DNA from 4 places in the Lysinibacillus telephonicus genome. Region 1 is predicted to be linked to each of the others. Evidence: riboswitches for the same ligand, from Rfam matches in the RefSeq annotation. Region 1 holds a riboswitch; each other region holds the start of a gene.

The links. A riboswitch is a leader RNA that binds a small molecule or an ion and turns the genes downstream of it on or off. The one in region 1 is predicted to bind lysine.
Region 2: it holds a riboswitch for lysine, as region 1 does, so the genes downstream of both, MKY04_RS22000 (ABC transporter substrate-binding protein) here and MKY04_RS14715 (aspartate kinase) in region 1, are expected to answer to the same signal.
Region 3: it holds a riboswitch for lysine, as region 1 does, so the genes downstream of both, dapA (4-hydroxy-tetrahydrodipicolinate synthase) here and MKY04_RS14715 (aspartate kinase) in region 1, are expected to answer to the same signal.
Region 4: it holds a riboswitch for lysine, as region 1 does, so the genes downstream of both, MKY04_RS09770 (transporter substrate-binding domain-containing protein) here and MKY04_RS14715 (aspartate kinase) in region 1, are expected to answer to the same signal.

The regions. Positions count from the first base shown of each region.
Region 1 is NZ_CP155468.1:3,042,528-3,050,902, reverse strand. Features, by position in the region: gene MKY04_RS14740 (enoyl-CoA hydratase) at 1-279, shown strand, start outside; gene MKY04_RS14735 (electron transfer flavoprotein subunit beta/FixA family protein) at 363-1,136, shown strand; gene MKY04_RS14730 (electron transfer flavoprotein subunit alpha/FixB family protein) at 1,164-2,141, shown strand; gene trxA (thioredoxin) at 2,332-2,685, shown strand; gene uvrC (excinuclease ABC subunit UvrC) at 2,824-4,614, shown strand; lysine riboswitch at 4,649-4,833, shown strand; gene MKY04_RS14715 (aspartate kinase) at 4,976-6,202, shown strand; gene MKY04_RS14710 (YslB family protein) at 6,269-6,685, opposite strand; gene MKY04_RS14705 (succinate dehydrogenase cytochrome b558 subunit) at 6,958-7,572, shown strand; gene sdhA (succinate dehydrogenase flavoprotein subunit) at 7,631-8,375, shown strand, end outside.
Region 2 is NZ_CP155468.1:4,549,354-4,557,728, forward strand. Features, by position in the region: gene MKY04_RS21985 (helix-turn-helix domain-containing protein) at 1-825, shown strand, start outside; gene MKY04_RS21990 (amino acid ABC transporter ATP-binding protein) at 1,036-1,758, opposite strand; gene MKY04_RS21995 (amino acid ABC transporter permease) at 1,755-2,438, opposite strand; gene MKY04_RS22000 (ABC transporter substrate-binding protein) at 2,503-3,309, opposite strand; lysine riboswitch at 3,389-3,574, opposite strand; gene MKY04_RS22005 (M20/M25/M40 family metallo-hydrolase) at 3,748-5,415, shown strand; gene MKY04_RS22010 (NupC/NupG family nucleoside CNT transporter) at 5,882-7,063, shown strand; gene rlmH (23S rRNA (pseudouridine(1915)-N(3))-methyltransferase RlmH) at 7,182-7,661, opposite strand; gene MKY04_RS22020 (CxxH/CxxC protein) at 7,884-8,048, opposite strand; gene MKY04_RS22025 (S1C family serine protease) at 8,220-8,375, opposite strand, start outside.
Region 3 is NZ_CP155468.1:3,879,546-3,887,920, reverse strand. Features, by position in the region: gene MKY04_RS18900 (HNH endonuclease signature motif containing protein) at 1-1,047, shown strand, start outside; gene MKY04_RS18895 (DUF1284 domain-containing protein) at 2,009-2,425, opposite strand; gene MKY04_RS18890 (tartrate dehydrogenase) at 2,669-3,718, opposite strand; gene MKY04_RS18885 (DUF2935 domain-containing protein) at 3,886-4,647, shown strand; gene dapA (4-hydroxy-tetrahydrodipicolinate synthase) at 4,694-5,578, opposite strand; lysine riboswitch at 5,702-5,882, opposite strand; gene MKY04_RS18875 (ketopantoate reductase family protein) at 6,023-6,949, opposite strand; gene MKY04_RS18870 (alpha/beta-type small acid-soluble spore protein) at 7,133-7,342, shown strand; gene MKY04_RS18865 (bifunctional 2',3'-cyclic-nucleotide 2'-phosphodiesterase/3'-nucleotidase) at 7,560-8,375, shown strand, end outside.
Region 4 is NZ_CP155468.1:2,051,521-2,059,895, reverse strand. Features, by position in the region: gene MKY04_RS09780 (amino acid ABC transporter ATP-binding protein) at 244-978, opposite strand; gene MKY04_RS09775 (amino acid ABC transporter permease) at 1,000-1,731, opposite strand; gene MKY04_RS09770 (transporter substrate-binding domain-containing protein) at 1,901-2,752, opposite strand; lysine riboswitch at 2,854-3,040, opposite strand; gene MKY04_RS09765 (alpha/beta hydrolase) at 3,515-4,495, shown strand; partial or broken gene MKY04_RS09760 (ISL3 family transposase) at 4,549-5,752, opposite strand; gene MKY04_RS09755 (IS110 family transposase) at 5,964-7,103, opposite strand; gene odhB (2-oxoglutarate dehydrogenase complex dihydrolipoyllysine-residue succinyltransferase) at 7,465-8,375, opposite strand, start outside.

The DNA of each region.
Region 1 (8,375 bases):
ACTGGCAGCGACGCAGTACAATGGGGTCTTGCAAACAAAGCATTTCCTATAGATGAACTTTTGCCAAATGCACTTGAAATGGCGAAAAAGATTGCTCTAAAGAGTCCAATCGTATTAAAAGCTGCAATAGACATGCTGCAATATAGTAAACATCAAGCTTACTATGATGGTGTAAAAGCTGAGTCGCTTAGTTTTGGTACAGTATTTGAGTCTGAGGATGCAAAAGAAGGCATTCAAGCATTTATCGAAAAACGTCAGCCATCATTTACAGGTAAGTAATCTATTAAGTAAGAAGCTTCATCAAAATTAAAAGATTGGCTGCATACATTATGTAGTCCATTAGCTTATAGGAGGTTAGGGATATGAACATTTATGTTTTAGTAAAACGCACATTTGATACTGAAGAAAAAATAGTGATCGCAAATGGCAAGATTCAAGACGACGGGGCTGAATTCATTATTAATCCATATGATGAATACGCGATTGAAGAAGCAATTCAAGTGCGAGATGCAAAAGGTGGAAAAGTAACTGTAGTTACAATCGGTGGAGAAGATGCTGAGAAACAGCTTCGCACAGCTTTAGCAATGGGTGCTGATGAAGCAGTGCTTATCAATACAGAAGATGATTTAGATGAGCTTGACCAATACTCTACAGCATATATTCTAGCAGAATATTTAAAAGATAAAGAGGCAGACTTAATTTTAGCGGGAAATGTTGCAATTGATGGCGGGACTGGTCAAGTGGGTCCCCGTGTAGCAGACTTACTTGGAATTAACTATGTAACAACAATTACTAAGCTTGAAATTGATGGTACAAACGTAAAAATTGTACGTGATATTGAGGGAGATTCAGAGATTATTGAAACTTCTTTACCGTTGCTAGTTACTGCTCAGCAAGGATTAAACGAGCCGCGCTATCCTTCTTTGCCAGGTATTATGAAAGCAAAGAAAAAGCCGCTTGAAGAGCTTGAGCTGGACGATTTAGATATCGATGAAGATGATGTAGAAGTGAAAATCGAAACAGTGGAAATTTTCTTGCCAGCTCAAAAATCTGCTGGACGAATTTTACAAGGTGAGCTTTCAGACCAAGTAAAAGAGCTTGTTAACTTATTGCACTCAGAAGCAAAGGTAGTCTAAAACTATACGGTAACGGAGGGGTCTTATATGGCAAAGAAAGTTTTAGTGTTAGGTGAAGTTCGTGATGGAGCATTACGTAACGTTTCATATGAAGCAATTGCTGCTGCAAAAAAAATTGCGGATGGCGGTGAAATTGTAGGCGCACTAATTGGAGATGGAATCTCTCAATTAGCAAATAGTCTTATAGCTTATGGAGCAGACCGGGTGGTGACGGTTGAGCATCCTCATCTAAAATCATATACTTCAGACGGCTTTAGCCAGGCTTTATTAGCAGTACTAGATCAAGAAAATCCACAAGCAATTGTTTTTGGACATACATCTTTAGGTAAAGATTTATCGCCTAAAATTGCTTCAAGATTACAATCTGGCTTAATTTCAGATGTTACAGAAATTGAAGGTTCTGGGGATAGCGCATTATTCATCCGTCCTATTTACTCTGGAAAAGCATTTGAAAAAGTAAAAATAAAAGATGGTGTTGTTTTTGTGACAATTCGTCCAAACAACATTGCACCTCTTGAAAAAGATGAGAGTCGTTCAGGTGATGTTTCTTCAATTACAGTAGATATTCAAAATCTGCGTACAATTATTAAAGAAGTGGTACGCAAAGCATCTACTGGTGTCGACCTATCAGAAGCGAAGGTTGTTGTAGCGGGAGGTCGAGGTGTTAAATCAGAAGAAGGCTTTGAACCATTAAGAGAATTAGCTAACTTACTTGGTGGTGCAGTAGGAGCTTCTCGTGGGGCTTGCGACGCTGAATACTGCGATTATTCATTGCAAATTGGTCAAACAGGCAAGGTTGTAACACCAGATCTTTATATTGCTGCTGGTATTTCTGGAGCAATTCAACATTTAGCAGGTATGTCGAATTCAAAAGTGATTGTAGCAATTAATAAAGATCCAGAGGCAAATATTTTTAAGGTTGCAGATTATGGAATAGTTGGTGACTTATTCGAAGTAATTCCAATGTTAATTCAAGAATTTAAAGCGTTAAAAGTAAATTCATAATTCCATACTAAATAGTTCGATAAAGTCGATTTGCTCTATATTTTTAAGGCAAATCGGCTTTTTTTATGCTCTTCAAACTGTGAATTGACAATTGTGAAGCTATTTTTAATATTTCATTTTAACTAAGATTTTGTAAATTTTATGTTTTAATTTCAGTTCACTTTACTGTCACTCAATTTGCTATCATGCTATACTACATTCAGATGTTAGATTTAAGGAGGCTATAAAAATGGCAATTGTACATGCAACAGATCAAGACTTTTCACAACAAATCGCTTCAGGCGTTGTACTTGTAGACTTTTGGGCAACATGGTGTGGACCATGTAAAATGATTGCACCAGTTTTAGAAGAAATTGATGCAGAAATGAGCGATCAAGTAAAAATCGTTAAATTAGATGTTGATAACAACCAAGCAACTGCTGCAGAATATCAAGTAATGTCAATCCCATCTTTATTATTATTTAAAGACGGCGAGCTAGTTGCTAAAACTGTTGGATTCCAACCAAAAGAAGCTTTAGTAGAGTTCATTAACAACAATAAATAATGCTATTGCGATGTCCCAAAGGTGGCTTTAAGCTGCTTTTGGGTTTTTTTGCTTTATAAACAACCTCTTTTTTCTCGCATTTGTTCTTCTAATCGCCGTATAATAGTATAAAAGGTAAATTAAATTTAGGTGATAATAATGAATGATAACATTCAAAATAAATTAGCGATTTTGCCCGAGGAACCTGGCTGTTATTTAATGAAAGATCGTCAGGGGACAATTATTTATGTCGGCAAAGCAAAAATATTAAAAAATCGAGTTCGTTCGTATTTTACGGGCTCCCATGATGGGAAAACCCAGCGGCTAGTAAGTGAAATTGAAGATTTTGAATATATTGTTACTTCAAGTGATTTAGAAGCATTAATTTTAGAGCTAAACCTAATTAAGAAACATGATCCGAAATATAACGTAATGCTGACGGATGATAAAACATATCCTTATATAAAAATAACGAATGAAAAATATCCGCGTATTTTAACAACACGAAAAGTTAAAAAAGATAAAGCAAAATATTTTGGACCATATCCAAATGCATTTGCGGCAAATGAAACAAGAAAATTACTAGACCGCATTTACCCATTAAGAAAATGTGCAAGATTGCCTGATCGCGTCTGCTTATATTATCACCTTGGCCAATGCCTTGCTCCTTGTGTAAAGGAAATTGAGCCAAAAGTATATGATGACATGATAGAAGAAATAACAAAATTTCTTAATGGCGGCTATGAGGAAGTAAAAGAAGACTTGCAAAAGAAAATGATGGAAGCCGCAGAAAATCTTGAATTTGAACGTGCTAAAGATTTTCGTGATCAGATTGCACATATTGAAACGATTATGCAAAAGCAAAAAATCGTTTCAGCAGACTTATCAAATCGTGATGTATTTGGATTTACTGTCGAAAAAGGTTGGATGTGTGTACAAGTATTTTTTGTGCGTCAAGGGAAGCTGATTGAACGTGATGTTTCTATTTTCCCAATTTATCGTGATCCTGAGGAAGAGTTTTTAACCTTTATTGGTCGTTTTTATGATATTCCGGAACATATAAAACCAAAAGAAATTTTTATTCCAAATAATATAGAGACGGGTATTTTAGAAAAACTGCTTGATGTAAAAGTGATAATCCCAAAGCGAGGACCTAAGAAAGAGCTCGTTGAATTGGCAATGAAAAATGCACAAATTGCTCTTCATGAGAAATTTCAGCTAATTGAACGTCAAGAGGAAAGAACTATCGGTGCTTGTGAGGAGCTTGGAGATGCGATGAATATCGCTGCACCTCTTCGCATCGAAGCGTTTGATAATAGCCATATGCACGGTGCAGATGCTGTTTCGGCTATGGTCGTTTTTATTGACGGAAAACCAGCAAAAAAGGAATATCGCAAATATAAACTTCGAGAAACGGCGAAACATGATGATTACGGTGCAATGCAAGAAGTTATTCGCCGCAGATACACAAGAGTATTAAAAGAAAATTTACCTCTCCCTGATTTAATTATTATCGATGGTGGGAAGGGACAAATGGAAGTGGCACGCGAAGTAGTAGAGGATGAGCTAGGTCTTTACATTCCCATTGCGGGACTGGCAAAAGATGAAAAGCATAATACTTCCCAACTGCTATTTGGCGACCCGCCAGTACCTGTCGAAATGAAAAGAACAAGTGATGGCTTTTATTTATTGCAGCGTATTCAAGATGAAGTGCACCGATTTGCCATTACGTTTTTACGTCAACAACACCAGACACATGCGATTCAATCTGTTTTAGATGGAATTGAAGGTGTAGGCCCAAAACGAAAACAACAATTGTTAAAGCATTTTGGATCAATAAAGAAAATAAAAGAATCAACTATTGAACAACTAATAGAAGCTCATATTCCAAGTGCTACAGCAACCGCCATTTATAATTATTTCCATAAAGATACATTGTCAAAGGAATAATTGTATGATATTGTAAGCACATAACATCTAGTATATTTATGATAGAGGTGCAAGGTTTAATAGTAACTGATTGGAGGATGAACAATTCCTGAGATAGTTAGTGAAAGGAAAACTTGCCGAAGCGGTAAATCAATTGTTCAGGTTTACTTGCTGGTTTTACATTTAAGAAATGTAAGACTGTCAGAATCAAAATCAAGGTTCTGGAGGGCTATCTCGCAAAACGTTCCAATCTTGAGGTATGTTTAGAGGCAGCTTTTCACTTTTTCTGTGAGAAGTTGCTTTTTTATTTATAGCTAAACGAAATTCATCCTTGTTTGATGTAGAAAAGGTCAGCATCGATGTTAAAAAGGAGTGTGTGCCTATGACGAACATTGTTGTAAAAATCGACAGTTCTTCACTATCAACACCTGAAAAAATAGAGCAAATTGCTAAAAGAATAGTTGAAGAAAAAAAGCTTGGGCGAAATGTAATTGCCGTCGTACCATCTATGGAATTAATTGACGATATGTTCCTTCAACAAGCATATTTACTTTCAGATAAGCCCTCAAAACGAGAGCTTCATGTACTTGACTCAATTAATGCGCAGATTGCAAGCAGCTTATTAGCAATTGCAGTTCAAAAAAATGGATTTAAAGCAATCTCATTAACAGGCTGGCAAGCAGGAATTCAAACTGTAGAATCAAATAATAATGTACTCATTGACAATATAAATCAGAAATTCATTTTCGAGCGCATAAAAAAGGGAGAAATAGTCATTATTGCAGGGTCCCAAGGAATCGATAAGAAAAATGATATTTTGACATTAGGTGACGGTGGTCCAGAAACAATTGCGGTCGCAATCGGAGCAGCAATTCAAGCACAACGTATAGAAATTTATACAAATCAGGATGGCATTTACACAGCAGATCCCAATATAGTAAAAGAAGCTAGAAAGTTAAAGCAGATTTCTTATGATGAAATGCTTGAGCTGGCAAACCTTGGTTCACAAATTATCCATCCGCGAGCTGTCGAATTAGCCAAAAGATATAAAATGCCATTAATAGTTCGATCTAGTACAGAAAATGCCAAAGGGACTATGATAAAGGGAGAGGTTGACATGGAGAAAAATTTAGTTGTACGTGGTGTTGCTTATGAAGCAGACATTATTCGCTTAACAGTAGGGTATGATTCTTATGAGTATTCATCACTTGCTACTATTTTTTCTACACTGGCTCAGCATAACATCGATGTTGATATAATCGTACAAGCAGTAATTGATGGAGTTAAACCGACTGTCTCCTTTTCAATCGCTAAAGGAGATTTTGCAGAAGCAATTAAGGTATTGGAGAAAAATAAAGCAGCTTTAGGGTTTAGTTTTGCAGATTTCGAGGTAGGTTTAGCAAAAGTATCAATTGTAGGCTCAGGGATGGTTTCAAACCCTGGTGTAGCTGCACGCATGTTTGACCGACTACGAAAAGAAAACATATTAGTGAAAATGGTAAGTACATCGGAAATAAAAGTATCTGTTGTTGTGCCGCAAGATGAAATGGTTAAAGCAGCAAATGCTTTGCATGACGAGTTTAATTTAGTAGAGGAATTAGTTAATTAATAATAAAAGCCGTCCAAAAATAATTTTCGGATGGCCTTTTTATATTTAATGGAAGAAACTACAAATTTATTCAATCGTTTCTTTTTTATCCCATTTAACAGTAAATATAACTTGGTGCTGTTTTTCTCGTTTTTCATCATGGCATTCAGTTAAGCAGCCTTTGATTCCTTGTATCTGCTGTGCGATAAAGCCAGCCTCGAGTCGAAATGAACGTTCCTCGATATTTAGTAAATCAATATCATTTGTCAGATGAAAAATACAGCCGTCCTTTTCTTCTTTATCTAGTGTCAAAAAACCCCATCCTGCATCTTGGAAAAATGAGATAATAAGCTGAGTATCAGTACATGGAAATTTTCTTGCCAAGTCTTTACCTGCCCAATATAGAACTTCTTTCTCGTGTTTTCCTAATATTGTAGGAAGCAAGTAATCTCTTATTAAATCATAACCAAATGCTGGAACAGTTTTGTTCTGAAATGATGTCATCTAAAAATACCTCTTTCGTGAATTTTCTTATTTTTACTTAAAAAGAACATAAAAATTTCGTAAAGTAGAAAAAAACCTCTTGTGAGAGCAAATTCTTTATTTATTTGTATGTATAAAAAACTGGAAGCTACCTTGACGCTAATAGTTCTTGAGAGTACAATGGACATGTCATAATATTGTACCATGATGAAATCCGCAGTCAATGTAATATCGTTTACAAAATAGTGACGATATTGGCTCGCTTTTCAAAAGTACTAAGGGGGGTAACAGTCTTGTCGAAAAATCGAGAGTTTTACTGGCGCCGCTTACATTCCTTACTAGGTATTATCCCTGTAGGTCTGTTTTTGGTGTTCCACTTATCTTTGAACTTCACTGCGACAGGTGGAGAAGAGGCTTACAACAATGCTACTGGAGTAATGGATTTAGTTCCACATTCTCTACTACTAATTGTTGAATGGATCGTAATTTACATACCAATCCTATTCCACGGATTATATGGTGTGTATATTGCATTTACGGCTACTAACAATGTGAAACGCTTCGGCACATTCCGTAACTGGATGTTCGCACTACAACGTTTTACAGGAGTATTCCTTGTAATTTTCATTGCGTGGCACATCTTCCAAACTCGTATTCAAAAAGCACTTGGTGCAGAAGTTGAATTCAGTATGATGGAAGAAATCGTTCGTAATCCATGGATGCTTGCATTCTATATTGTAGGTATTTTATCAGCTACATTCCACTTATCTAATGGAATTTGGTCATTCCTAGTAAGCTGGGGGATTACACAATCGCCTAAATCACAAAAAATCGCATCGTATGTTACAATGGTATTCTTCGTATTGTTAAGTATTGTTGGTGTTGCGGCAATCTTAGCATTCGTGTAATTAACACAATAGAACATCCGCTATGTTTTTAGCAAATAAAGAGGAGTGAGGAGTAATCATGGCGAAAAGCAAAATCATCGTCGTAGGTGGCGGTTTAGCTGGCTTAATGGCTACGATGAAAGCTGCCGAAGAAGGCACTGAAGTTGAATTATTCTCATTAGTTCCCGTAAAACGTTCACACTCTGTATGTGCGCAAGGTGGAATTAATGGTGCTGTTAATACAAAAGGTGAAGGGGATTCTCCTTGGATTCACTTTGATGATACAGTTTACGGTGGGGACTTCTTAGCAAACCAACCACCAGTTAAAGCAATGTGTGATGCTGCACCTGGCATTATTCACTTATTTGACCGTATGGGAGTTATGTTCAACCGTACTCCAGAAGGTTTATTAGATTTCCGTCGTTTCGGTGGAACACTACATCACCGTACAGCATTCTCTGGTGCGACAACTGGTCAACAATTGCTATATGCACTTGATGAGCAAGTTCGCCGCTATGAAGTTGACGGTTTAGTTACAAAATACGAACACTGGGAATTCCTTGGCGTTGTTTTAGACGACGAAGGTCATTGCCGTGGTATCGTAGCTCAAAACATGCAAACTGAAGAAATTCAATCATTCCGTGCTGATGCTGTAATTATGGCAACAGGTGGTCCTGGTATTATCTTCGGTAAATCTACAAACTCAATTATTAACACTGGTTCTGCAGCATCTATCGTTTACCAACAAGGTGCTTCATATGCAAACGGTGAGTTCATTCAAATTCACCCTACAGCGATTCCTGGTGACGACAAAAACCGTTTAA
Region 2 (8,375 bases), 1.5 Mb from region 1:
TCAGTAATTGCATTAGAGATTATAAGAAATCAAACATTAGTGGATTCATATTATCAAAAAACAAATGATTTATTTAATGATTTTATTCAGTGCCAAGATTATAACCTAATACGAAAGAAGGCCAATGAACTTAGAATTGATCATTATCCCTTTTATATGGCGGTCTTAATTCATATAAATCCCTATGCAGATTTCCACTTTCTTAATATGCAAATGCATAAAATAATTACCCAGATAAAAAAAGATTTAGGGAACTATATTTCAATCGTTTTTGGTTATGGAAATAAAGTAACGTTGGTATGTCAATTTACTCATTTTGAAGATCAAGATTATGTAAAAAAGAAACTGATGTTTATTCATTCCGACTGGATGAATGTTCATGAGGAATCACTAAAAATAGGGATTGGTACCTGCTATCCGAGCATGAATAATATTGCCAAAAGTTACTCTGAAGCTGATAAAGCCCTTTCTTTTCTTATCTCAAGGCAGCTTAAAAGCATCGTAAATTATCAAGATATAGGCATTAATCATCTTTTTATTCACCAACCTATTGAAGAATTGAACTCTTTTGTTAATGAGATTTTTCAACCCCTTCAATCTAATAAAGATGGAACATTGGATTTAGAAAAAACCCTGCTTGCATATATGGAAAACGATCGTCAGGCTACGCAAACAGCCAAGATTTTACATATCCACGTGAATACTTTATATCAACGTTTAAAGAAAATTGAAGAGAAACTTCAAATTTCATTTTCCAATCCTGAAGATATTTTAAAACTTCAGCTTGCATATTATTTAAGAACTTCGATAGTTTCACTTACCTAAAAATAGTGCTTAAAACTTCCTCTTTTTCATTAAAAGAGGTAAGGTAGAAAATTTCGAAACAATTAGTGAGCCCAAAAAGTTGCTATAATACATCTTTGCCGAGATGAATACTACTGTTCTAAAAGAAATAGCAAAGGAAGCTAAAATAACAAGAGGGTACTAAAAGGAAAAATCTACCTTTCAATAATACTGAAGGTAGATTTTCCTTTTTTATAATATTTGATTTAAAAACCTTTGTGTACGCTCATGTTTTGGATGGGCAAAAATATCATTTGGATGTCCTTCTTCAATAATATTACCGTCTGCAAGCATGATAACTCGGTCTGCAACTTCTTTTGCAAAACCCATTTCATGTGTCACAATCACCATGGTCATTCCTTCACTTGCGAGATCTTTCATTACCTGAAGAACTTCACCAACCAATTCAGGATCTAATGCAGAAGTCGGCTCATCAAAAAGCATTACTTTTGGTTCCATCGCTAACGCTCTTGCAATGGCAACCCGTTGCTTTTGTCCTCCTGATAACTGTTCTGGATAATAGTTTGCCTTATCCTCTAAGCCTACCTTTTTAAGTAGTTCCATTGCTTTTGCACTTGCTTCACTTTTAGACTTTTTTCTAACATAAATCGGCGCTTCAATTATATTTTCAATCACAGTTTTATGAGGGAAAAGATTAAAGTGCTGGAACACCATTCCTACTTTTTCTCTTACTTTATTTAAATCTGTTTTTACTATGTCTATCTTCTCAGAATCAATAGTAATTTCACCGCTTTGTGCAACTTCTAAAAAGTTTAAGCATCGAAGTAACGTACTTTTACCTGAACCACTTGCACCAATTAAAACAACTACTTCTTTCTCGTTAATATTTAAGTTAATATTCTTTAAAACTTCAAGCTTTCCAAAGGATTTTGAAAGATTACGAATTTCAATCATGCAATACTAACCTCCTTAGGCTTGCTGACATCCATTTTCTGCTCAATTCGTTTAGCAACCCAAGTGAAAATAAGAACGATGATTAAATAGTAAATACCAACAACAAAATAAGTTTCAAATGGCATATAGTTTTCTCCTTGGACTCCAAGGGCTGTGTTATATAAATCTGTTACCGCAATATAAGCAACAAGGGAAGAATCTTTTAAACCAATAATGAACTGATTGGCCAAGGGGGGAATGGATCTTTTGAAAGCTTGTGGGAAAATAATTCTTCTCATTGCAAGTGATTGCGACATTCCTAACGATCTCGCTGCCTCCATCTGTCCCCTATCAATCGATTGTACAGATCCTCTAAAAATTTCAGCAATATATGCACCAGTATGAATTCCCAATGCCAATGCACCTGCAGTGAAGCTATTTAAGTTAATAATATTGGCTAATCCATAATATAAAAACATAATTTGAACAATTAGAGGCGTTCCCCTGATAATTCCAATATAAATATCAGCAATCCAATTTAGGAATTTTTTCGAAGAAATCTTAAAACTAGCAAATATAAGTCCAATAATCACAGCGATTAGCAAGGAAATAGCTGTGATTGCGATTGTAGTCCAACTAGCTTTTAAAAAAGCCATTCCATGTTCACTAAAAATACCCGCGATATTTTCTAAAAAAACCATGAGACCAGCCTCCTTCCTTTATAAACAAGCGCCTAGTACAAGGCGCTTGCCTGAAATCATAATTTTACTTTTCCATAATGTTTGTATTAAACCATTTCATACTAATTTCTTCGTATGTGCCATCATCAATCATTGATTGAAGCGCTTCGTTAATTTTGTTTGCAAGTTCTGTATTTCCTTCAGCAATACCTATACTCACGCGGTCCTCATTTAATAAATCACCAATTGGTTTAATATCTAAGCCTTTTTCGTTTTGTGCACTTACACCAACGATTTTATCTGTGATAACAGCATCCAAGCGACCTAGTGACAAGTCTTGAAGTGCATTAACGTCTACTGGATATCCCTTAACCATGTCAGGTGAAGTTAATGTTTCAGCTATATCCTTCCAAGTACTTGCTTGAATAACACCAATTGTTTTACTTTGTAAATCTTCCTTCGATTGAATATCCGTATTGTCATTTGCAACAAAGATTTGTGCACCTGACAGATAATAAGGTTCTGTAAAGTCAATTTGCTCATCACGTTCAGCAGTTGCAGTCATACTACCGATAATCGCATCGTATTTTTTTGCCTTTAGCCCTTGAATAATCGTTTCCCAAGGATTTGTAACAGGATTTGCTTCAAGTCCCATACGTTTCGCAATTTCAGTTCCAATTTCCACATCGAACCCTGTCAATTTACCATCTTTTTTAAAATTCAATGGAGGGTATTGTCCTGTCATTGCAAAGGTTAATGACCCTTCTTTGACTAACCCAAATTCAGAATCACCTGATTTTGTTTCTTTTTCTACTTGTTCACTTTGCTGTGTGCCGCATGCGGATAACATTAACAACATTGCCGCAACTAAAAAAATAGAAAGCTTTTTCATATGTACTCCTCCTTTGAAATAAAAAAACACTGTCGATTTAAATTGACAGTGTTTTTAAGAACACCCTCATCTCTTGCATTTTTACGATAGTTCTCCACAATTCAAAGGAATTGTGACAGTTCTGCCCCTATTCGAGTGCAGCCCCAGCTTTAATGAAAATAGTGATTTCAAAAAGCTTCGGCGATTTATCCTTTTTTCCTATTTTCATAGATCTCACTAAATCTCAAATAGGATACTCTTATAAACCGCGACCTCTACCCCACCTAATGCAAAAAAGATGAGGATTTAATATAAAATTTAATATAACTTTATCCATTATAGTAGAATATTTTAAATAATACAATATTAATTTAGTTTAATTGTACTAGTGTGTACTTGACGAGTTTTTAAACTTACGTTACATTTTGATAAAATATCATACAAAAAGGAGGCCGTCGTATGTTGAATTGTCGTGACGATATACTTACATATACAAAACAACTTGTTAGCATAGAAAGTATCGTAAACACAGCTGGCGAAAGTACAATTGCCCACTCTTTATTTCAAATCATTTCATCGTTACCATATTTTTTAAATAATCCTGGCTCAGTCGCTATTGAGAAAACCAATAACGATGACCAAGAACGATATAATGTTATGGCATTTGTTAAAGGAAAAAAAGGAAACAGTAACCGTACAATTATTTTAATGGGACATATCGATACGGTTGGGATTGATGACTTCAATCAATTGAAAGAACATGCTTGTTCTCCAGATGATTTAATGGAGGCATTAAAAAAGGAAAACCTACCGACTTCAGCTAAAGAACATTTAGAATCTGGAGATTGGTTATTTGGCCGTGGCGTTCTTGATATGAAAAGCGGTGTTGCGAGCAATCTCTATCTCTTAAAGTACTATTCTGAACATCCTGAGGAACTGGACGGCAACATCTTATTGTTAGCTGAATGTGACGAGGAAGACGGCTCACACGGAGTTCTTTCCGCTTTAAAAACGTTAAAAAAGTGGAAGAAAGAACATGGCTTTGAATATGTTGCAGCCATTAATTCTGATTTCGTTTCACCACGCTTTGAAGGTGATGAAAATCGCTATATCTATAAAGGAACGGTTGGTAAGCTGCTGCCATCATTCTTTATAACAGGTGCAGAAACACATGTTGGTTCAGCTTTTGAAGGTTTAGATCCTAACTTTATTGCTGCAGAACTAACAAAACAAATAAACTATAATCCAGAGCTTTGCAACGAAGCATATGGAGAAACTACGGTCCCGCCCGTGTCGTTAAAACAAACGGACTTAAAACCATCTTATACTGTTCAAACAGCATTATCTGCTTATGTTTATTATAATTTCTTTATTCATTCTTGGTCTCCCAAAGACGTACTAATCAAGCTTAAGGAACAAGCCATGATTGCTTTTACCAATGCACTTACTACTTTTGAAGAAAGATATCGCAAATATAGTGAAATTAGTGGCGAACCCTTTGTCGATGTTCCTTGGAAGCCTAGAGTTTTTACATATGAAGAAATGGAGAACTTATTAATTGAGGAAAATGGCAATTCATTCATTGTACACATGAATGAATTTAAGCAAAATCTCCTAACAAATACGGAATTAGATACTCGCATGTTTGCTGCACGAGTTGTTGAGGAAGCCTGGAAATGGATGAAGGATAAAAATCCGGCCATTATCTTATTTTACTCTTCCCTATACTCTCCAAGGATCGAAATGACAGGGAAAACAACTGATGAGCTTAACTTAATCAACGCTCTTGATAAAGCAGTAGCAACAATACAGCCGGAATATCCACACCCAATTGTTACTCGAAACTTCTTCCCGTATATCTCTGATATGAGTTTTATGGCTTTAAGTGATGATGAAGATGGAATCAACGCCGTTTCGAAAAATAACCCAGGTTGGGGAACAAAACATTATGTTGAGTTTCAAGATATCCGAGATATAAATGTACCTGTTATTAACATTGGTCCATATGGTTTGGATGCTCACAAGAAACTTGAACGAATGGAAATGACTTATTCCCTAGAAGTAGTTCCAAATATAACAAACCTCGTTATCCAAAATTTATTAACTAACGAAGAAAAAAGCCTATAGTTTATAACTAAAATAGTGCCATTCACTTCTCGATAAATGCCGAATTTTTCGGTAAGAAACGAGCAGTGAGCGGCATTTTTTTAATAGAAATGATATGCGAAGTAATCAGAGACCCTTATGTTCATCAGCCTCAAGGATTGAATCATAATAGGATTAGTTTTATGCATTTTTAGACATTTCTCTATAAAGGCATTTATTTTTTTCCTCTGCAAACCTATGTCAATTGAATATACTACGAACCGCCCAATGATTATTCCCCTCAAACCCTTTTATGAATATTAAATTCAACTAAATTAAATACTTTATATAAATCATTCTAAATCTAGAGCGAAACACTTTTTGTTGTTTTAAAAGAGTTAAATGGCACAGAATAATCTTTATCAATTGCAATCTTAAGTAAAAGTGGTTACTATTCTAACGGTAACTTTAGCGATCACATATAAATTAATTCATCAGGAGGTTACTTGTGCAATACGTTATTTCTATTTTAGGTATATTTGTTGTATTATTTTTGGCTTGGTTGGCAAGTTCCAATCGAAAAGAGATAAAATTCAAACCAATTATCACAATGATTGTTATTCAAATTCTTTTATCATTGTTACTGTTAAATACAGAATTTGGATTAATCATCATCAGAGAAATAGCTGCTGTTTTTAGTACGCTGCTCGAATATGCAAGCGAAGGGATTTCCTTTGTGTTTGGCGGCATCGCGAATGAGGGAGAGGCCCCATTCTTTTTAAATGTATTACTGCCAATTGTATTTATTTCTGCATTAATTGGTATTCTTCAGCATCTGAAAATCCTGCCATTCCTTATGAAGGGGATTGGGTTTTTATTAAGTAAAGTGAACGGAATGGGTAAACTTGAATCATATAATGCAGTTGCCTCACTAATGGTGGGACAATCGGAGGTTTTCATCACATTAAAAAAACAACTTGGTATGCTTTCGAACCAGCGTTTGTATACTTTATGTGCTTCAGCGATGTCGACTGTATCAATGTCCATAGTTGGTGCTTATATGACGATGCTGGAACCAAAATATATTGTCACAGCTTTAGTTTTAAATTTATTCGGCGGTTTTATCATAGCTACAATTATTAATCCGTACGAGATTGACCCACGTGAGGATATATTAGAAATACAGGAGGATAGAAGGCAATCCTTTTTTGAAATGCTCGGTGAGTATATCCTTGATGGTTTTAAGGTAGCAATTATCGTTGGGGCAATGTTAATTGGGTTTATTGCATTAATGGCGGGATTCAACCATGTGTTTGAGCTATTGTTTAGTATTTCTTTCCAGACGATACTAGGTTATCTATTTTCCCCAATTGCCTTCATTATGGGAATACCTTTCTCAGAGGCGGTTAGTGCCGGCTCAATTATGGCGACTAAACTGTTGACCAATGAATTCGTTGCGATGTTGGATTTATCTGGAGGCAATTATCACTTTAGTGAACGAACTATGGGAATTCTTTCTGTATTCCTAGTTTCCTTCGCTAACTTTTCTTCTATTGGTATTATTGTCGGAGCTGTCAAAAGTCTGAATGAAAAACAGGGGAATGCCGTTGCACGTTTTGGGCTGAAACTGTTATATGGCGCCACACTTGTAAGCATACTTTCAGCTATCATCGTTAGTTTAGTTTTATAAACACAAGCTGTGTAGCCATTTTATTTCAAAACCACTAAAAAACGTTATTAATGAACGTTCTTTAGTGGTTTTTTATAAACCTTATTTACTTATGGTGGTTCACCGTAATAAACCGCACTTACTTATGGTACGGTTCACCCTTAATAATCCTAAAACTCCGATAAATTTGCTCAACAAGGACTAATTTCATCAGTTGATGCGGCAGAGTCATTTTGCCGAAGCTTAGTTTTTCGTCCGCGCGTTTTAGTACATCATCATGTAGGCCGAGTGAGCCACCAATCACAAAAGTAATTTTACTCGTTCCATAGGTCATCAAAGATTCCAACTCAGCAGCCAATTCTTCTGAGGATTTCATTTTACCGTCAATGGCTAGTGCAATCACGTGCATGCCTTCTGATATCTTCGCCAAAATTCGTTCGCCCTCTTTGCGCTTTACGATTTCCATTTCGGCATCGCTTAATTGCTCAGGAGCTTTTTCATCAGCTACTTCAACTAAATCAATTTTCGCGTAGGAACTTAATCGCTTAACGTACTCCTCAATCCCCATCTTTAAGTATTTTTCCTTTAACTTTCCGACTGAAATGATTGTGATATTCACAACTTATCCACCTTTACCATCCATTAATAATCTATTTACCCACATTGATAATCCATACTGTCATTTTATTTAAAATACTTCATAGATGGGCATTTATTATTGTTCTTTTAGTTAGAAAATTTAAATATAAACAACTTATCCACGTTTACAATTCGTTTACAAACAAATTATCCACAGAAGTTATACACATATCCACAACACCAATCTATATGTAGTGTAAAGTTATTTACTTGATACAACATATGTTGCTTGTTCTTCACAGTAAGAACATTTTGTGGATAACTTTTCTTCTTCATTTAAAATATCCATAATTGGATACTCTTCCGTCTCGGCTACTACCACATCCAAAGCGTGATTTATATGGGTTTCACAGCTATATGCTTTCATTTTTTATCGTCTCCTTAAATTCTGAAATTTCCACAAACTTATTCACATTTCTACTTATGTTATCCACAAACCATTGTAACAAACTAAAAACAGGTAGGAAAGAAAAGGATTTTCTTCCACTACCCGTTGTGTCTTATTTTTGTTAATAACTTTAAGTTATCCACAGAATACTTATACTGTTGTTCCTTCAGTTAGCTTTAATTCTAAATTTACTAGCTTACCTTGTCTATATACTTTAACCTTTAGTGTAGAGCCAATATCGGTTTCATTATATAAATACTGGCGCAAATCAATAGAGTTTTCGATTTTGTGGCCATCTAATTCTAC
Region 3 (8,375 bases), 840 kb from region 1:
ATATCGCTAGATGAAGCAAGGCAATTATGTAAGCTTATTGATAAAATAGCGCCTAAATATATTGATAGTATTAAATCTACTGAAAGCATATTAAAGACACGTGATTATACATATTCAAGGAGTGGGAAATTTAGGATTCTTAAAATATCCCGTTTATTATGGAGAGAAATACTTGAGTTTGCAGCTGAACATGATTATGAAAATGGAACGACAGAATGGCATATTTTCGATGGGAGAGCAAGCTATTTAAAAGTTTATTGCGCAACACCTGAAGAGAGCATAAAGGATTACCGAACATTTATTTATCCAGAATTAGTTGATGATTATCTATGGCAGGATTTCTCATCTTCTGATAATGAAGTTTGGTTATGTTGGGAACCATCTATACTGATTGATAATGAGGATGATATTGAAAAACTTCAAAATAATATCGTTTGGAGTGCAGAGTATACCTATAATTGGTTGACTAAGTGTTTAATCCCAACTGTTACTATGTATAGTAGAAACAAAGATAAGTCTGTTATGAGGAGGTTTGGTCAGAAGGAAAAATTCCCTTCGCCATTTGATAATTCTAAATTTACCAAAAGTCAAACATCTCCCCAATTACTATCCGATTTTAATAATATAAAGTCTCTAAGCAAATGGGTACGTAAAGTGCAAAGTTTTTTTGCAGTTCATTCAAAGCATTACTTATCTGTTCATGCTATTAAAGGTGTATTTGAATCTATTTTGGTTTGCCTGAAACTTTGTAAAATAGATATTGAAACTTTAGAATATATCAGTGGAAAAATTAGTGGAAATGATTCAGTCGAATCGGTTATAACAAGTGTTGAAGAAAAAGTAAAAGAATTAAATAATAAAAAAGGGGTTAATGGAAGTAATTTAGAATATGCATTGAGACCACTAATCGCCTTACTCGAAGAAGGCGATTATAAAGAACAGAATGAGGTAATGCTAATTAATGTTCTGGGTTCTTTCCTAGAAGTACTTCAAAAAGAATATATTGAACTCTTAGATTTGGAAAGAGCAAGATTGTTATCGAAATAAATAACTTAGAAATATGCGGTATAAAAATAAAAGGTGACGTTATCGTTACCTTTTTTTGAGTATCTAATGAATTGGTTTTTATATGCCTATCTTCCTTCAAATAAAGGCATTTCAATTTTATTTTTCTATTATACTAATACATACTATTTATGATAGGTTGTTTATATTTTATTCATAGGATAATGACGTACTAACAATAATTTTCTAGGAAAATAGGGGTTTGAAACCCCACAAGCAGAAGCAGCAGGGTTCACCTACACCCAAGACCAACAAGAAGCTTTAAGCTACATCAACTCAATTCGGAAACAAATGGGGTTATCACAAGTAACACTAGACCCATTCTTACCAGAAGCAGCACAGAACCATGCGAATTACGAAAAGCTAATGGTACTGCTTTCGGTCATGATGAAGTAAAAGGAAGTACAGGTTACACAGGTAGTACACCTGCCGAAAGGTTAGATGCACTTGGTTATACTCAAACTGGTGTAAATGGAGAAGTTATATCTCCTGCAGCAAAAACAGTTAAAATAGGCTTAGAAGATTTACTATATGCACCTTATCATAGAGCTATCCTTATACAACAAGACTTAGACACAGTAAGAGTGGAGTACTCAGGAAGTAGTTTAGTTATTACAACTTCAAGTGATAGTCGAATATCTTCTGAATATAATAAAGGGGAGATTTAGTTCAAGGACGTTCTAAAGTGAACAAAACAGTAAATTATTTCATCAAGAGAAAGGATATAAAAAACGTATTAAAACTGATGAAAACGATTGGATTTATTGCCGAAATACTCATCAATTTTAAAAATCCATTACTAATGGGGGTTTAATTCGCTCCCCTTTAATTTTATCAATATTAAAACAGTTTACACATGTTGAGTGTGTGGCATTGCTGGAAAAATTATAAATTGTAGAAAAGCTCGTTTAAATCGTTTATGATTTAACGAGTTTTTTTGTTTTTATTCAACTTTCCACAAGCCTTTTCCACCATGAATCCTTTCAATACCTTGTTCACAAACCCCATAGGAACGCCATGAGCATGTTTCGCAAATAGAATGTATATCAGTGGGGATAACATGTTTACGTACGCGTGATTCAATTTCTTCCCATTTTAGAATTTGACCGATTTTAAGGTCCATTTTCTCTAAGATAACAGCATCTCTTTCGTAAATATTTTGATCCTGGCAATGGTATTCACCAGAGTTGGGATACTTTTCACACAACTGGTCAGGACCTTTTACAAGCTGAACTAAAGTATTTGGATTACTTTTCAAAGTTTGATGAATATGCGTCATATTTTTAACATATTCCTCCGAATACCCCATTCCTCGGTAACCTAGAAGACAAAATAGATGATGACCACGTAGCTTATACATAAACACTTCCACCCAATCTAAAAAATAGTAGGTTAACTAATTCTATAATAAGGTTAACTATATTGATATCATAACATATAGGCAGAGTGTAAAAATAGAGAGTTTATGGAAAAATTGTAAAACATGATTTAACAGTATTCTTCTATTTCTAGAGCGTTTTTTCTGAGATAGTAAATTATCATAAATGGATTATAAAATAATAAATCCTAACTCAAAGATTCAAGAGTTAGGATTTTACTTTTATTAAAGGTTACCAATGATTGAATTTTTCACTTCTGCAAGAGTAGCAGTGCCGCCTAAATCACCTGTTTTAACACCGGATGCTAATGTCTTTTCAATCGCATTTAATACTCGTGTTCCAGCTTCGTAATGACCTAGGAAATCAAGCATCATTTTTCCAGTCCAAATTTGCCCAATTGGATTGGCAATTCCAAGTCCAGCAATATCAGGAGCTGAGCCGTGTACAGGTTCAAACATCGATGGATATTCACGCTCAATATTTAAGTTTGCAGCAGGGGCAATTCCGATACTTCCCATAATTGCGCCTCCTAAGTCTGTTAAAATATCGCCAAATAAATTTGAAGCAACGATAATATCAAAAGCTTGTGGCTTCATAACAAAAAAGGCAGCCAAGGCATCGATATGATTTACTGCTGTATCAATATCAGGATAATCCTTTTTCACTTCTTCAAATACTTCATCCCAAAATGGCATTGAATAAGTGAGACCGTTTGATTTTGTTGCGCTTGTTACATGCTTATTTGAATTTTTTGCTAGTTCGAAGGCGTAACGCATTGCGCGCTCAGTTCCTTTACGGGTAAAAATTGCATTTTGAATGGCAATCTCATCTGCCCCATTATGGATTCGGCCGCCACTATCTGAATATTCACCTTCAGAATTTTCTCGGACAACTGTTATATCAAAATTTTGAGGGTTTTTAAGCGGTGACTCTAATCCTGCTAAAAGCTTTGCTGGTCTAACATTAATAGACTGTTTTAAGCCTCGACGAATCTTTATAAGTAAGCCCCAAAGAGAAATATGATCGGGTACTATATTTGGCATTCCAACTGCACCTAAAAAAATTTGATCGTATTGCTTTAATGTTTCTATTCCATCTTCTGGCATCATTTCTCCATGCTCTAAATAGTAATCACATCCCCAAGGAAAATATGTCCATTCAAATTGAAAGCTTCCATCAAGCTTTGCAACAGTATCTAGCACTTCAATTGCTGCAGGTACAACTTCTTTTCCAATGCCGTCTCCCTCAATGACAGCTATTTTATATGTATTCATTATTCAAACACCCCTGTTTATAGAATTTTCAATTTATTTAACTATAACATAATTTAGCAAATAGTTTCGATAAACTTTATTAAGATAGTATTTTCAAGGTTCACTAATATTTTTTAAATATGTCGAATAAAGTGGTAAAAGAGAAAACCAAAGGAGATGATACAGGCTTGGACAATTATTTAAAAAGTGCTGTTTTTGAACACAGGTTTTGGCTTCAGGTGCTAGGAGACCATTCTCGTTTTATTCATGATTCACTATATCCCTCTGAAAAGGAGGATATTGCGAAGGCTAATTATTTTATTCAACATTTTGATAATCTTCTTTCGCAAGTTGATGAGATAAACACATCTAATGCAATTGCTTTTGCGGAAAATGTTGAAGCCCTAGTTAGTCAATTGAAAGAATTTAAGCTATCTATCATAAAACGTCATTTATTAAGTCAAATGAATATCCATCTTACACCAACCTTTATCAATCATATGGTAAATGAATTAGAGGAGTATCAACGAGTTCTAAATTATCTTAAAGCAGGAAAAGTTCCTCCAATTTTTCATGAATTACATCATCATTTACTTTGGCTGGCAGATGCAGCAGGCCATGCGGGAGCAATTGACGTACGAATGGATGATGTAGAAAAAAGACTAAAGGAAAAAAGTCAAAACTTTACCAAACACTTTGAACAATTTTATTTAAAGGCAGTAGAATTAACTGGTTATCTTCGCTCGAATGTGAAGAAATTCCCAGCACTAAATAAATTTAATAATGATGTAGAAATTGAAATAGAGCTGTTTAAAACGTTTTTGAAAGAACTAGAAGAATTAGAATTAAGTGCTGAAGTGCTAGGTATATTTTCTGCCTCAATGGCTGATCACATGTTAAGAGAAGAACAATATTACTTAATGAAACTAGCTCAGTCAGCAAGTGTATAAAAATTAAAAAAAGAGCGCATTAATTTAAGGCGCTCTTTAAATTTTATTATAAATTCACTTTCTCAAATGTATTTAAAACATTTCGCAATGTATTTAATTCTTCCTCTTCTAAAGGAATCATCGGCAAACGTACACCGCCAACTGGAATTCCATTTAGATTAAGTGCAGCTTTTACAGATGTTGGGTTAGGTGTAGCAAATAAAATTTTCATTACAGGCAATAATCTGCGATGGTCCCGAGCTGCTTCTTGAACATTTCCGATTTGGAATTTCTTAATCATTTCCTGCATTTCATTGCCGATAATGTGGGAAGCAACTGAAATAACTCCTGCTCCACCTATTGATAGTACAGGGATTGTTAAACCGTCGTCGCCACTATATAGGGAGAAATCGTCTGGCGTTTTTTCAATCATTTCAGCCATTGCATCTAAATTACCGCTTGCTTCTTTTATTGCAACGATATTTTTAATTTCGGAAAGGCGGACAACTGTATCAACAGATAAGCTGACAGCACTGCGACCAGGAACATTATATAAAATAATTGGTAATGAAGTTTCTTCAGCGATTGCTTTGAAGTGTTGGTATAAACCTTCTTGTGATGGTTTGTTATAGTATGGTGCAACAAGCATAACGCCATCCACACCTGCATTTTCTGCATGCTTTGTTAATTCGATTGAAGCTTTAGTATTATAAGAACCGGTGCCAGCGATGACTGGAACTCTTCCATCTACAACGTCAACTGCAAATTTAAATAGCTCGACTTTTTCTTCTTCAGTCAGTGTTGGAGACTCTCCAGTTGTACCTGAAATAACTAATCCATCAGTACCATTTGCAATTAAATAGTTAATTAAGTTTTTTGTAGCTGGAAAATCAATTTCACCATTTTGATCAAAAGGGGTTACCATAGCAGTTAAAATTTTACCGAAATTCATTTCTTCTCCACATCCTTAATAAATTTTTATTAAAAAATAGAGGGAGAAGGGCGTTAAGTTAAGTAAACGCAAAAAAGCAACAACGAGGGCTCGTTGCTGCTAAGAAATAAAATTCATTTCTTTGCGTAAGATAGCCCTCCATATAGTTTCCTATATGACAGTCCTGCATTTATTCAACAACAGAACCAGCCTTAAGAAGAATGAGATTCTTAAAAGCTTCGGCAAATTCCCCTTTCCACAATTGTCGTAGGACCTCATTATCCTCAAATTGTGTACTGATGGTCTTTGCTCCTCTATCCTTACTTCAAAAGATCTTGAAATAAGTGAATATTTAATTAACCAGAATAATACATGTTTTTGATTGGAAATTCAAGACTTTTCCTAAGAATTAATAAAATTAATTCTGATTGAAGATAAACTAACGGTTTTCGAGCTAGTCATTAGCTAAAAGTTAGCATACGAACTTTCAATCAGCTGAAATTGATCGTATAACATCTTGTTAACAGGTGTTGAAATACCGTGTTTTTTTCCTAATCTTAATACAGTCCCAGAAAAGAGTTCGACTTCGCTTTGTCGTTTGGCATCAACATCTTGTGCCATTGAAGGTTTTCCGTCTGGACTCAAAGTTCCAAGTACATTTAACCAATAGTGTAAATCCTTTTCGGTTAAAGAAACGCCTTCTTTCTCAGATAAAGCAATGACTTCCCGCATCGCTGCAATCATTGTATTTCTTGCTTCGCCATCTCTTTGAACTTCACCATAATTACTTTTATAGACGGCAACTGTTTGATTTACGCCGACATTTAACATAAACTTGCCCCATAACCTATGAAGCATATTTGTATCTATTTCATGTGGAAGCTCAACTCGAGTGAAAAAATCAGCCACACTTTTAACTTTTTCTGAAACAATGCCAGCTTCTTTTTCTCCGAAGCATAGTAATCCTTTGTTAGCATATGTTAGTTTATTTTCTATTTTTACGGCGTCCATTCCTTGTGCTACACAATATAATATTTTTTCCATTCCATATGTTTGACCAATTATTTCCTCGCTGCTAATGCCATTTAATGCGGATAATATAATTGTATTATGTCCAACATGATATTTAACTGATTCAATTGCTTCTTGTAAACCATCAAATTTCACAGTGAAAAGAAGTAAATCAGCTGGTTCGCAATTTTCCTCAGGCGTAATAAAATTAAAATTACAGCGTTCACCATTGCAAAAAATTCCAGTTTTTTTATAGCGTGCAATTCGATTTGAATCAGCGATAATTCTTAAATTTTCCTTTGGCATAATTTTTGATAGATGGTGGCCATATAAGGTACCTAATGCACCTAATCCAATAATCGATACGGTTTTTATTACCATAAACAAACCCTTTCCTTTAAATATCTATAATAGAAAAAAATCTAATCTTATGAATTTAGTGTATCAAAAAGCTGCTCAAGGAGAAAAAGGGATATTGATACTTGCCAGGAACTATTATCATCTATATATAACGTATTAAAAAATCTTCCTTGAACATTCTAATGTCACAAGGAGGTGAGAGAAATGGCTTCTAATAACAGAAGTTCAAATAAACTAGTATTTCCAGGTGCTCAAGCTGCAGTTGACCAAATGAAGTATGAAATTGCACGAGAATTTGGTGTAAACCTTGGACCAGAAGATGCTTCACGTGCAAATGGTTCGGTCGGTGGTGAAATTACAAAACGTCTTGTACAAATGGCTGAATCTCAATTAAAAGGAAGATCAGGACAATAATATAAAAGTGACTAGAGGCTGAAACAAGAAGGAAAATTTTTTGTTTCAGCCTTTAAATTTCCTCGAATATATCCTCATTTTCAGCTAATAAAATCTCCAAAAATATTAAATTCATGTTAATTTTACATAATTTTCATCAAGTTACTATATTTATATTCTATTTTTTGATAAAATAGAAGTTGTTTGAAAATTCTTTATAATGGAGGAATGAGAATATATGTGGAAAAAGGTTTCAGCTTCTGCACTTGCATTATCGCTTGCAGTAACCGGTTTTGCTAATGTAGATCAAACAAATGCTGCAGCCAACGAGGTAACTCGTGGTGAGTATGTAAAAGCAGTAATTGATGCAATGGGAGTAAAATTAGGTACAGGTGCAACTATTAAATTTGAGGATGTTCCAGATTCATTAAAACCTTATATTGAAAAAGCAATCGAATTAAAATTAGTTTCTGGAAAAACAGAAACACAATTTGCCCCAAATGAAAAAATTACTCGTGAAGAAGCAGTTGTTATTGTAGCAAATGCCGTTCAAAGCAATGAAACTTTTTCAGAGGATGTTTTAAACCAATTTAAAGATAATCAAGAGATTAAAGAAGAAAACCGTGATGAGATGGCTAAAGCAGTTGGATTAGGCATTTTAACAGGTTATGAAGATAAAACGATTAAACCAACTAATGTTTTATCTTATAAACATTTAGATAAAATTTTAGAGCGTTTCCTTGAAGACTATAAACCAGCTGAGTCAAATACAACAGTATCACTTCGTATTTTAGGAACGTCAGATATTCATACAAATATTATGAACTATGACTATTATAAAGATACTGAATCTAACAGTTTAGGATTAGTAAAAACAGCAACATTAATAAAACAAGCACAAAAAGAAAATAGCAATTCATTATTATTCGATAATGGAGATGCAATTCAAGGAACACCACTTGGTTCCTATAAACAAGCAATTGATGTATTAGAAGATGGTGAAGAACATCCATCTATTACAGCCATGGAGCTGCTAGGTTATGATGCTGCAACA
Region 4 (8,375 bases), 990 kb from region 1:
TTTACTGTTTTTTTCATTACTATATAATGATACCATATATTTAAAAGGAGTGTTTACATATGCCCATGTCCTTCGGCGGCGTTCCAATGTGGTTTTTTATAATTGCTATCATTTTTGCAATTGTATTCATTGTTATATCAGAATGGAATTCAAGAAGTTAACCATTCTATAGTTCATATCAACTTAAGGTTAATTTATTATAAAAAAGATAAATCCCATTATATTGGAATTTATCTTTTGAAATTATTTTAGAGTACGTTTTAAAAACTCTTTCGTTCTATCATGTTTTGGATTTACAAGCACCTGATCAGGATGCCCTTCTTCAACGATAACCCCTTTATCCATAAAGACAATTCGGTCGGAAACTTCTCGTGCAAATTCCATTTCATGCGTTACAATTAGCATTGTATTCCCTTCATCTGCTAGTTTACGCATTACTTTTAACACTTCCCCTACCATTTCTGGATCTAGTGCTGAAGTAGGTTCGTCAAATAACATTACTTCTGGATCCATTGCAAGAGCTCTAGCTATTGCTACTCGCTGTTTTTGACCACCAGATAGCTGTCTTGGCTTTGCATTAATATACTGGTCCATCCCAACAATTTTTAAGTATTTTAACGCATTTTGTTTTGCTTCTTCCTTAGAGCGTTTTAATACCTTTTGTTGTCCAACCATACAATTTTTTAGCACATTATGATTATCAAACAAATTAAACTGCTGGAACACCATTCCTAAGTGTGTACGATATTTTTTAATATCATGTTTTTCATTTAGAATATTTTCGCCATTGTATATAATTTCTCCACCACTTGGCACCTCTAAGAGATTAATACAACGTAATAATGTTGACTTCCCTGAACCTGAAGAACCGATTAGACAAACGACTTCCCCTTTATTCACTGTAAAGTTTACATCGCGCAGTACTTCATGATTGCCAAATGATTTATTCAAATGTTTGATTTCAATTACTTTTTCCATCATTTTTATCTCCTTACGCGATTAAAGCATTTGTTCTTCTCTTCGTTGTTCTACTTTGTATGCATCCTGACCATCCATCTTCTTTTCGATAATGCGCAAGATTCGAGATGCAACAAATGTCATAATTAAATACATAATACATGTAATCACATATGATTCTGCAAAACGGAAATTCGCTCCAGCGATTGATTTCGTAGTAAAGAATAATTCAGTAACACTAATAACACTTAACACTGCCGAGTCTTTAATGTTCATAATTAATTGGTTCCCTGTAGCGGGAAGAATATTGCGGAATACTTGAGGTAAAACGATATGAATCATTGTTTGCAAGTGACTCATTCCAATCGCCTCAGCTGCCTCGTACTGCCCTTTATCAATAGACACAATTCCCCCACGGACATATTCAGCCATATATGCACCCGTATTTAAACCTACAACAACGATTGCTGCAACAAAGCGATCCATTTCATATCCATAAGAAGCGATACCATAGAATACAACCATTGCTTGTACAATCATTGGTGTACCACGGAAGATTTCAACGTAAACAGTTAATAGGAAGCTAAAGATTTTTAAGATAATTGACTTAAACGACCTTTTACGAAGAGGAATTGTATGCATAACACCAATAAATAATCCGATAAGAGCACCAATAATTGTACTAATAATTGCTATTAGCAACGTCATATATGCGCCACGTAAATAACTTGGCCAATTCTCTTGTAGAATTGAGAGTATTATATCAAAACTCATAAATATCCTCCTAAACTAATACACAACGAATGTTGTTAAGAAAAGCGTAAGCGCCCCGCTTAGCCCCGAAAGGCGCTGGAGCTAGACATCTTCAAAAGTTTTTATACTTTCTTATTAAGTAAAAAAGTTATCACTGGCCTAAAAATAGACCAGTGATAAGTTCACTGCGTTATTGAGCAGCAGGTTGGTTAGCAATTGCTTGATCCATAATTTCTTGACGTTCTTCTTCAGAAATTCCAGCTAACACTTCGTTAATTTTTGCTAAGCTTTCATCACCTTTGCGTAAACCAATAGCAACTGAAACATCTGCTGGATCTACTTCAAAACCTTCTTCAAGTTCTACAAAAGTAAAGTTTTCATTTGCAGCAGTAGATGAAACAGCCTCTGGTCGTTCAGCAACATAACCATCAATTACACCTGATTCTAAAGCAACACGCATATGAGAAAAACTTTCCATAGCAGTTTCTTTTTGAACATTAGGAATTTGATCGATTACAGCATAATTTGTTGTGTTTAACTGAGAAGTGATTTTAGCTCCTGCAAAATCATCTAAACTTTTAGCTTCTGCATATTTGCTATCTGCTTTTGTAACAATAACGAAATTACTAGTATAATAGTTTTCAGTGAAATCAATTACTTCAGCACGTTCTGGAGTCGGACTCATACCAGCTATAATCGCATCGATAACATTTGATTCTAATGCAGGTAATAAACCGTCCCATTCAGTTTTTACAATTACTAATTCTTTACCTAAAGCATCTGCTACACGTTTAGCGATTTCAACATCATAACCGCCGGCATATTCTTCTGAACCTTGAATTTTAACAGCGCCGTTCGAATCATCTTGTTGAGTCCAGTTGAACGGTGGGTAAGCTGCTTCTAAACCAACTTTCAAAACCTCCTTTTCTTCTGTTGAATCAGAAGATGATGCAGTATTTCCTTCTTCTTCTGAAGTACCACACGCTGCAAGAACCATAATCGCAAATAGTGCAGTTATTAAAAGTTTTAGCTTTTTTGACATATCCATCTCTCCTTACTTATCATCTACTAAGGTATACAAAAAGCGACCTAAGATGAACTCAGGTCGCCTATATACAATAGCCCAAATCCTCTTTCGTTCCCGTTTGAGATAGCACACCTCAGTTGGTTTGGGAGAACCAGCTGAGACAGTCCTGCAGTTATTCACTGCAGACCCAGCATGAAGTAGTGAGCCTACTTTCATACTTCGGCGATATTTCCTTCTTTCTTAGATCATTGTTCGCTCTATACTCCCTAAGAAACTAATAAATAACGCACCTCTACCTCACTCGTAAACGTGAGGCATTCATATTAAATTTCTATTAAAATAGTACTATAGGAATAAGATGATGTCAACACGCATTTTTTAGACAATAGCATTTTACTAAAAGTCCCAATTTAAAGTAAATCTAAGTAATTATACTGCTAACCTATTTAGATTTTAATAAATACAATACAGAAAAATAAGTAGTTTTCTAAGTTTTTTTCAATTGACCGTTACAACAAAGCAGCTTTCTTTTTAATAATATAGGTCTTCTGAATAAACCTTTTCCCAAAATCATTAATACATATACTCATTCAAAAAAATAAGGCTTCATTTTATTGTTATAATCTAGATTCTTTTTAGATTGAATGCAACCTATTTGATAAGTTACAAGAATGTCTTAGTTAGGACAAACATATAATCTAATAGATAATTATGTCTTTGGCATAATTGCGTTAGACAAGAGTTTAACTATCAATTATTTTGAAAGGAGATTTGTTAATGCGTAATCGCGAAAGAGTAATACCAGAGCTATTGGAAGTACTGGACAATTTTCCGGAACTAAGTTTGGAACAAGAAATAATACCACAAGTAAGAGAGGCTATGAAGAATGGAAATGAGCCTGTTGATCAAACTGATGTTTCAATCGAAGTTATTGCAATTCAAGCATATGATAACGAAGAAATTAATGTGCGAGTTTATAAACCTAGAAAATTAAATGGTGATTTACCTGGTTTATTATGGATTCACGGTGGTGGTTATGTCTTAGGTGCAGCGGAATCTGACGACGCACTATGTGTAAGATATGTAAAGGATATAGGCTGCATCGTTGTCTCAGTAGATTATCGTTTAGCACCAGAGCATTCATACCCAACACCTCTCGAAGATTGTTATAGTGCATTATGCTGGATGGTAAATAATGCTGAACTATTATCTATAGATATTAATAAAATTGCTGTTGCTGGTAACAGTGCAGGCGGTGGGTTGACTGCTGCATTGACTTTACTTGCTAGAGATCGAAAGTTTCCGAAAGTACATGTTCAATTGCCTTTATATCCAATGATTGATGATTCAAATAATACACCATCCGCCAACGAAATTACAGAAGGCATGATCTGGAATCAACAATTGAACGATTTGGGTTGGAAATTATATTTAGGTAAATTATACGGGTCTGATAATATTCCACCTTATGCGGCTCCAGCAAGGGCAACAGATTATTCCAATTTACCATACACATATACCTTTATAGGCCAATTGGATCCTTTCAGAGATGAAACATTAACATATGTTACAAAATTAGCTCAAGCTGGTGTTGATGTTGAATTCCATTTGTATCCTGGCGCTTATCACGCATTTGAAAGTTTAAATCCACATTCATCTGTTGCACAATATGCAATGAACGAGTATATAAATGCAATTAAAATTGGATTTGATCGAATTTCAGGTAGTTTAAAAGAAGCGAAAGAAACGACAGCTTAAAAATCGGTTCTATGTCAAATGTTGGGGTGAAGTGATATTACACGGCACCCCGATTATCCTAAATGAACCCCAATTTTCTTATATAAATTATTTAATAAAATTTTCGCTTTAAAGTGTTCATAGCTTCTAAAACCATAAGCATTGCGCTTCAAAACTTTTGATTTATTATTAATTCCTTCTAAAAAACCATTTGAATATCCAAAACTTAAACTATTTAAAATTTCAACTTGCCAATTTTTTAGCGTTTGAATAGCCTTTAAAAATGCCGGAATATTTGCTTCTTCTACCTTTCGGTAAAAGGCTTCTAATCTTTTTTTTATTTCTATCAAATCATTTGAAGTTTTTGCCCAATCAAACCATTCGCAGTAAGCTTCTTTTAATTCATAGGCTTGCTTTAGTTCCTTCGACATTCCTATGTAACGATTTAAGTACCAACGATTCGTTTCTGTTAACTTATCAAATCGTTTATATAGTACGTGACGCATTTTCTTACATTTCTTTCGATCATATGCATGCCATTCTTTTTGAACATTTCGACGTACTTCATCTAGTGCCCAGTAAATATAACGACAATAATGAAAGCGATCCGCAATAATAATCGGGCGATTTAACGCCTTCCTAACTGCTGCTTTAAAGCTTGGATTCATGTCCATAACCACAATTTCTACATCTGCACCGTATTTCATCAAGTAATCCTTAATGGTTTCTTTTCTACGATTTGGTAAAATATCAATTGGTTCATGTGTTTCCGCATTGGCAATAATTAATTGATAAGTTCCCGCATCGGTATCTGCTTTATATTCATCAATCGCGATACATTTTGGTAAATGAACCCCTTCATTTAATTGTTCCTTTACTACTTCTTTAAAGCGACGAATCACTGTTGAGCTTGATGTACCAAGTACTTCAGCTGCTTCTTTAAATGTTTTTGCCTTTTCGTACAACTTGATTCCATTCTTTCGAGAAACGTTGATATTTATCCACGAAAGGGGATTTTTCTGAAAAACGTTTCCCACATTGGCATACATAACGACGACGTTTATAAAAAAGGACGGTTAATCGTTCAAACCATTTTAAATGATTAATTTTTTGAATTCGATAATCATGGACTTTTGATGTTATATTCTTGCATGCTGGACATTGATGTTCTTTTTTTGGTATGGAAACGTGTAGAACAATACGTTCCCCCATCTCCTCCACCTTATGAACAGTTACACCTTTTAATCCTGGAATATTCATGTTAAAATTCATTTGCACGTATCACCTTTCATTGCTTGTTTCTCGACAATTCAAGTATATAGAAATCGGTGATTACGTGCTTTTTTCTGTGAAAATAATTAATCCCTTCGGTCTTTGAATACTATTAATCAAATATGTTTATTCTTAAATTGACCGAAAAAAGCCAATAAGAAAGCAGAGCTACCTGTTGTGGGGTAACTTTGTATATTACTTTTTGGTTTTGGTTAAGTTATGACATTTGGGGTTCTTTATAAGGCTCCTTGTTTAATAACATGGAGTAAATAACCCGAAGCATTCGATGCGAGATCGCAACGAGTGCTTTTTTCTTTCCTCTTCGTGCTGCTAATGACCAATATTTGTTTGCCAGCCATCGATTTCGACTTCTTGAAACAGCCCACGCTGCTTCACACATAGCGGATTTTATATGAGGATTTCCTTTCACTGTACGTGTACTCTTCCTTTTCCCAGCACTTTCGTGATTCCCTGGTGAAACTCCTGCCCATGATGCAAGATGTTGAGATGTCGGGAACTGTTCCATTTCTACTCCTATTTCTGCAATAATTACAGCTGCAGTATCTTTACTTATTCCTGGTATGGTAATTAACAACTGTAGTTCTTCTTGATAATTTTGAAGTAGTTGATCCACCCGTTCTTCGATTTCTGAAATTAAGGTTTCTAAGTATTGAATATGTTGCCAGGACTGACGAATCAGGAAGATTTGATGCTCATTTATTGTTCCAAATAAGGAATCTGTAATCCATTGCTTTTTCGGAATCAACTTCCCATGAATATCTTTTTCTACATCCGTTTCGTCGACATAGCCTTGTTCAATTAATCGATTTAATAGTTTTCGACCTGATACACCAAATACATCCGAGATTACTGTACTTAGTTTGACATTTGAACTTTCTAATACCTTTTGGATTCGATTTTTCTCTGAAACTAAATGACTAATCCACTTTTTACGTAGTCTCGTTAAATCTCGGAGTTCACGAATATTTACAGGGGGAACAAAGCTCTTTTCTATCAAACCATGACGTAATAACTTCGCTATCCATTCTGCATCTGAAACATCTGTTTTTCTTCCGGGTACATTTTTAATTCGCTGGGCATTAGCTAACGTGATATCAAAGAAATCTTCTAAGATGTTAAATACAGGTTTCCAATACACACCCGTACTTTCCATTGCAATATGTGTAACTTCATGTCCCTCTAACCATTTTAAAAGCCTAAATAAATCTTTTGTGAGTGTTGGAAATGTTTCGGTCTCTATATACATTTCGTCTTCATGATTACCTTTAATAACACAAGCTACAATCGTTTCTGAATGTACGTCTAAACCTGCACACTTCTCAATAAATACTTCCATGAAATCACTCCGATTCATTAAGATCACAAACAGTGAGTGAATTTGAAGATAAGCATTTTTCTGTACGTAGTCATCCTACTATCAAGTGGAGCTAACAAAGGGTTGAACACCAAATTCACTCAAACAGTTTATTTTACAGGGTCAAAGCCACCAAAAAAAGCCACGTCTTACATCCTGTTTGTGTCATTACCATTATGAACCGAAGGTACTTATTTTCATGCCAGGGTTGGGTGTAAAAAACTCATGATTGTTTATTTATGAAATTTTTTCAAACCCCAACAAATATTATAGAGCCTAAAAATCAAGAACTTAAGGCATTATAAAAAACCTAGCGAGTTGTCGCTAGGTTTTTTAAATATTATTATGAATTTAAAAGTAAATCTTCTGGGTTTTCGATTAATTCTTTAACTGTTTTTAAGAAGCCAACAGAATCTTTACCATCGATAATGCGGTGGTCATATGAAAGAGCCACATACATCATTGGGCGGATTTGTACTTCCCCATTTACAGCAACTGGACGGTTTACAATCGAGTGCATACCTAAAATACCAGCTTGTGTACCGTTCATGATAGGTGTAGACATTAATGAACCAAATACTCCACCGTTAGTGATTGTGAATGATCCACCAGCCATATCGTTTAAACCTAATTTTTTGTCGCGTGCTTTTTGTGCTAAATTAGCGATATCTTTTTCGATTTCAGCAAAGTTTTTGCTGTTTGCATCGCGAACTACTGGTACTACTAAACCTTCTTCAGTTGAAACCGCGATACCGATATCGAAGAAGTTATTTAAGTGAATTTCATCACCTACGATTTGTGCATTTACGTATGGGTATTTTTTAAGTGCCGCAACAACAGCTTTTGTGAAGAATGACATGAAACCAAGTTTGATGTCGTTTGCTTTCACGAACTCTTCTTGTTTACGTTTACGTAATGCCATAATGTTTGTCATGTCAATTTCATTGAATGTTGTTAACATCGCAGTTGATTGTTTTACTTCTAGTAAACGTTTAGCAATCGTTTGACGACGACGGCTCATTTTTTCAATTGTTACACGATCAGAATTAGCTGCTGGTGTGAATACCACTGGACCACCTGTTGTTGGTACTACTGGTGCTGCTGCAGCTGCTGGTGCAGTACCATGAGCAGCAACGTCTTGTACACGTACGCGACCTTGTGGATCAACTGGAGAAATTGCAGCTAAGTCAATTCCTTTTTCACGTGCTAGTTTACGTGCTGCTGGTGAAGCTACAACACGGTCATTAGAAGTTT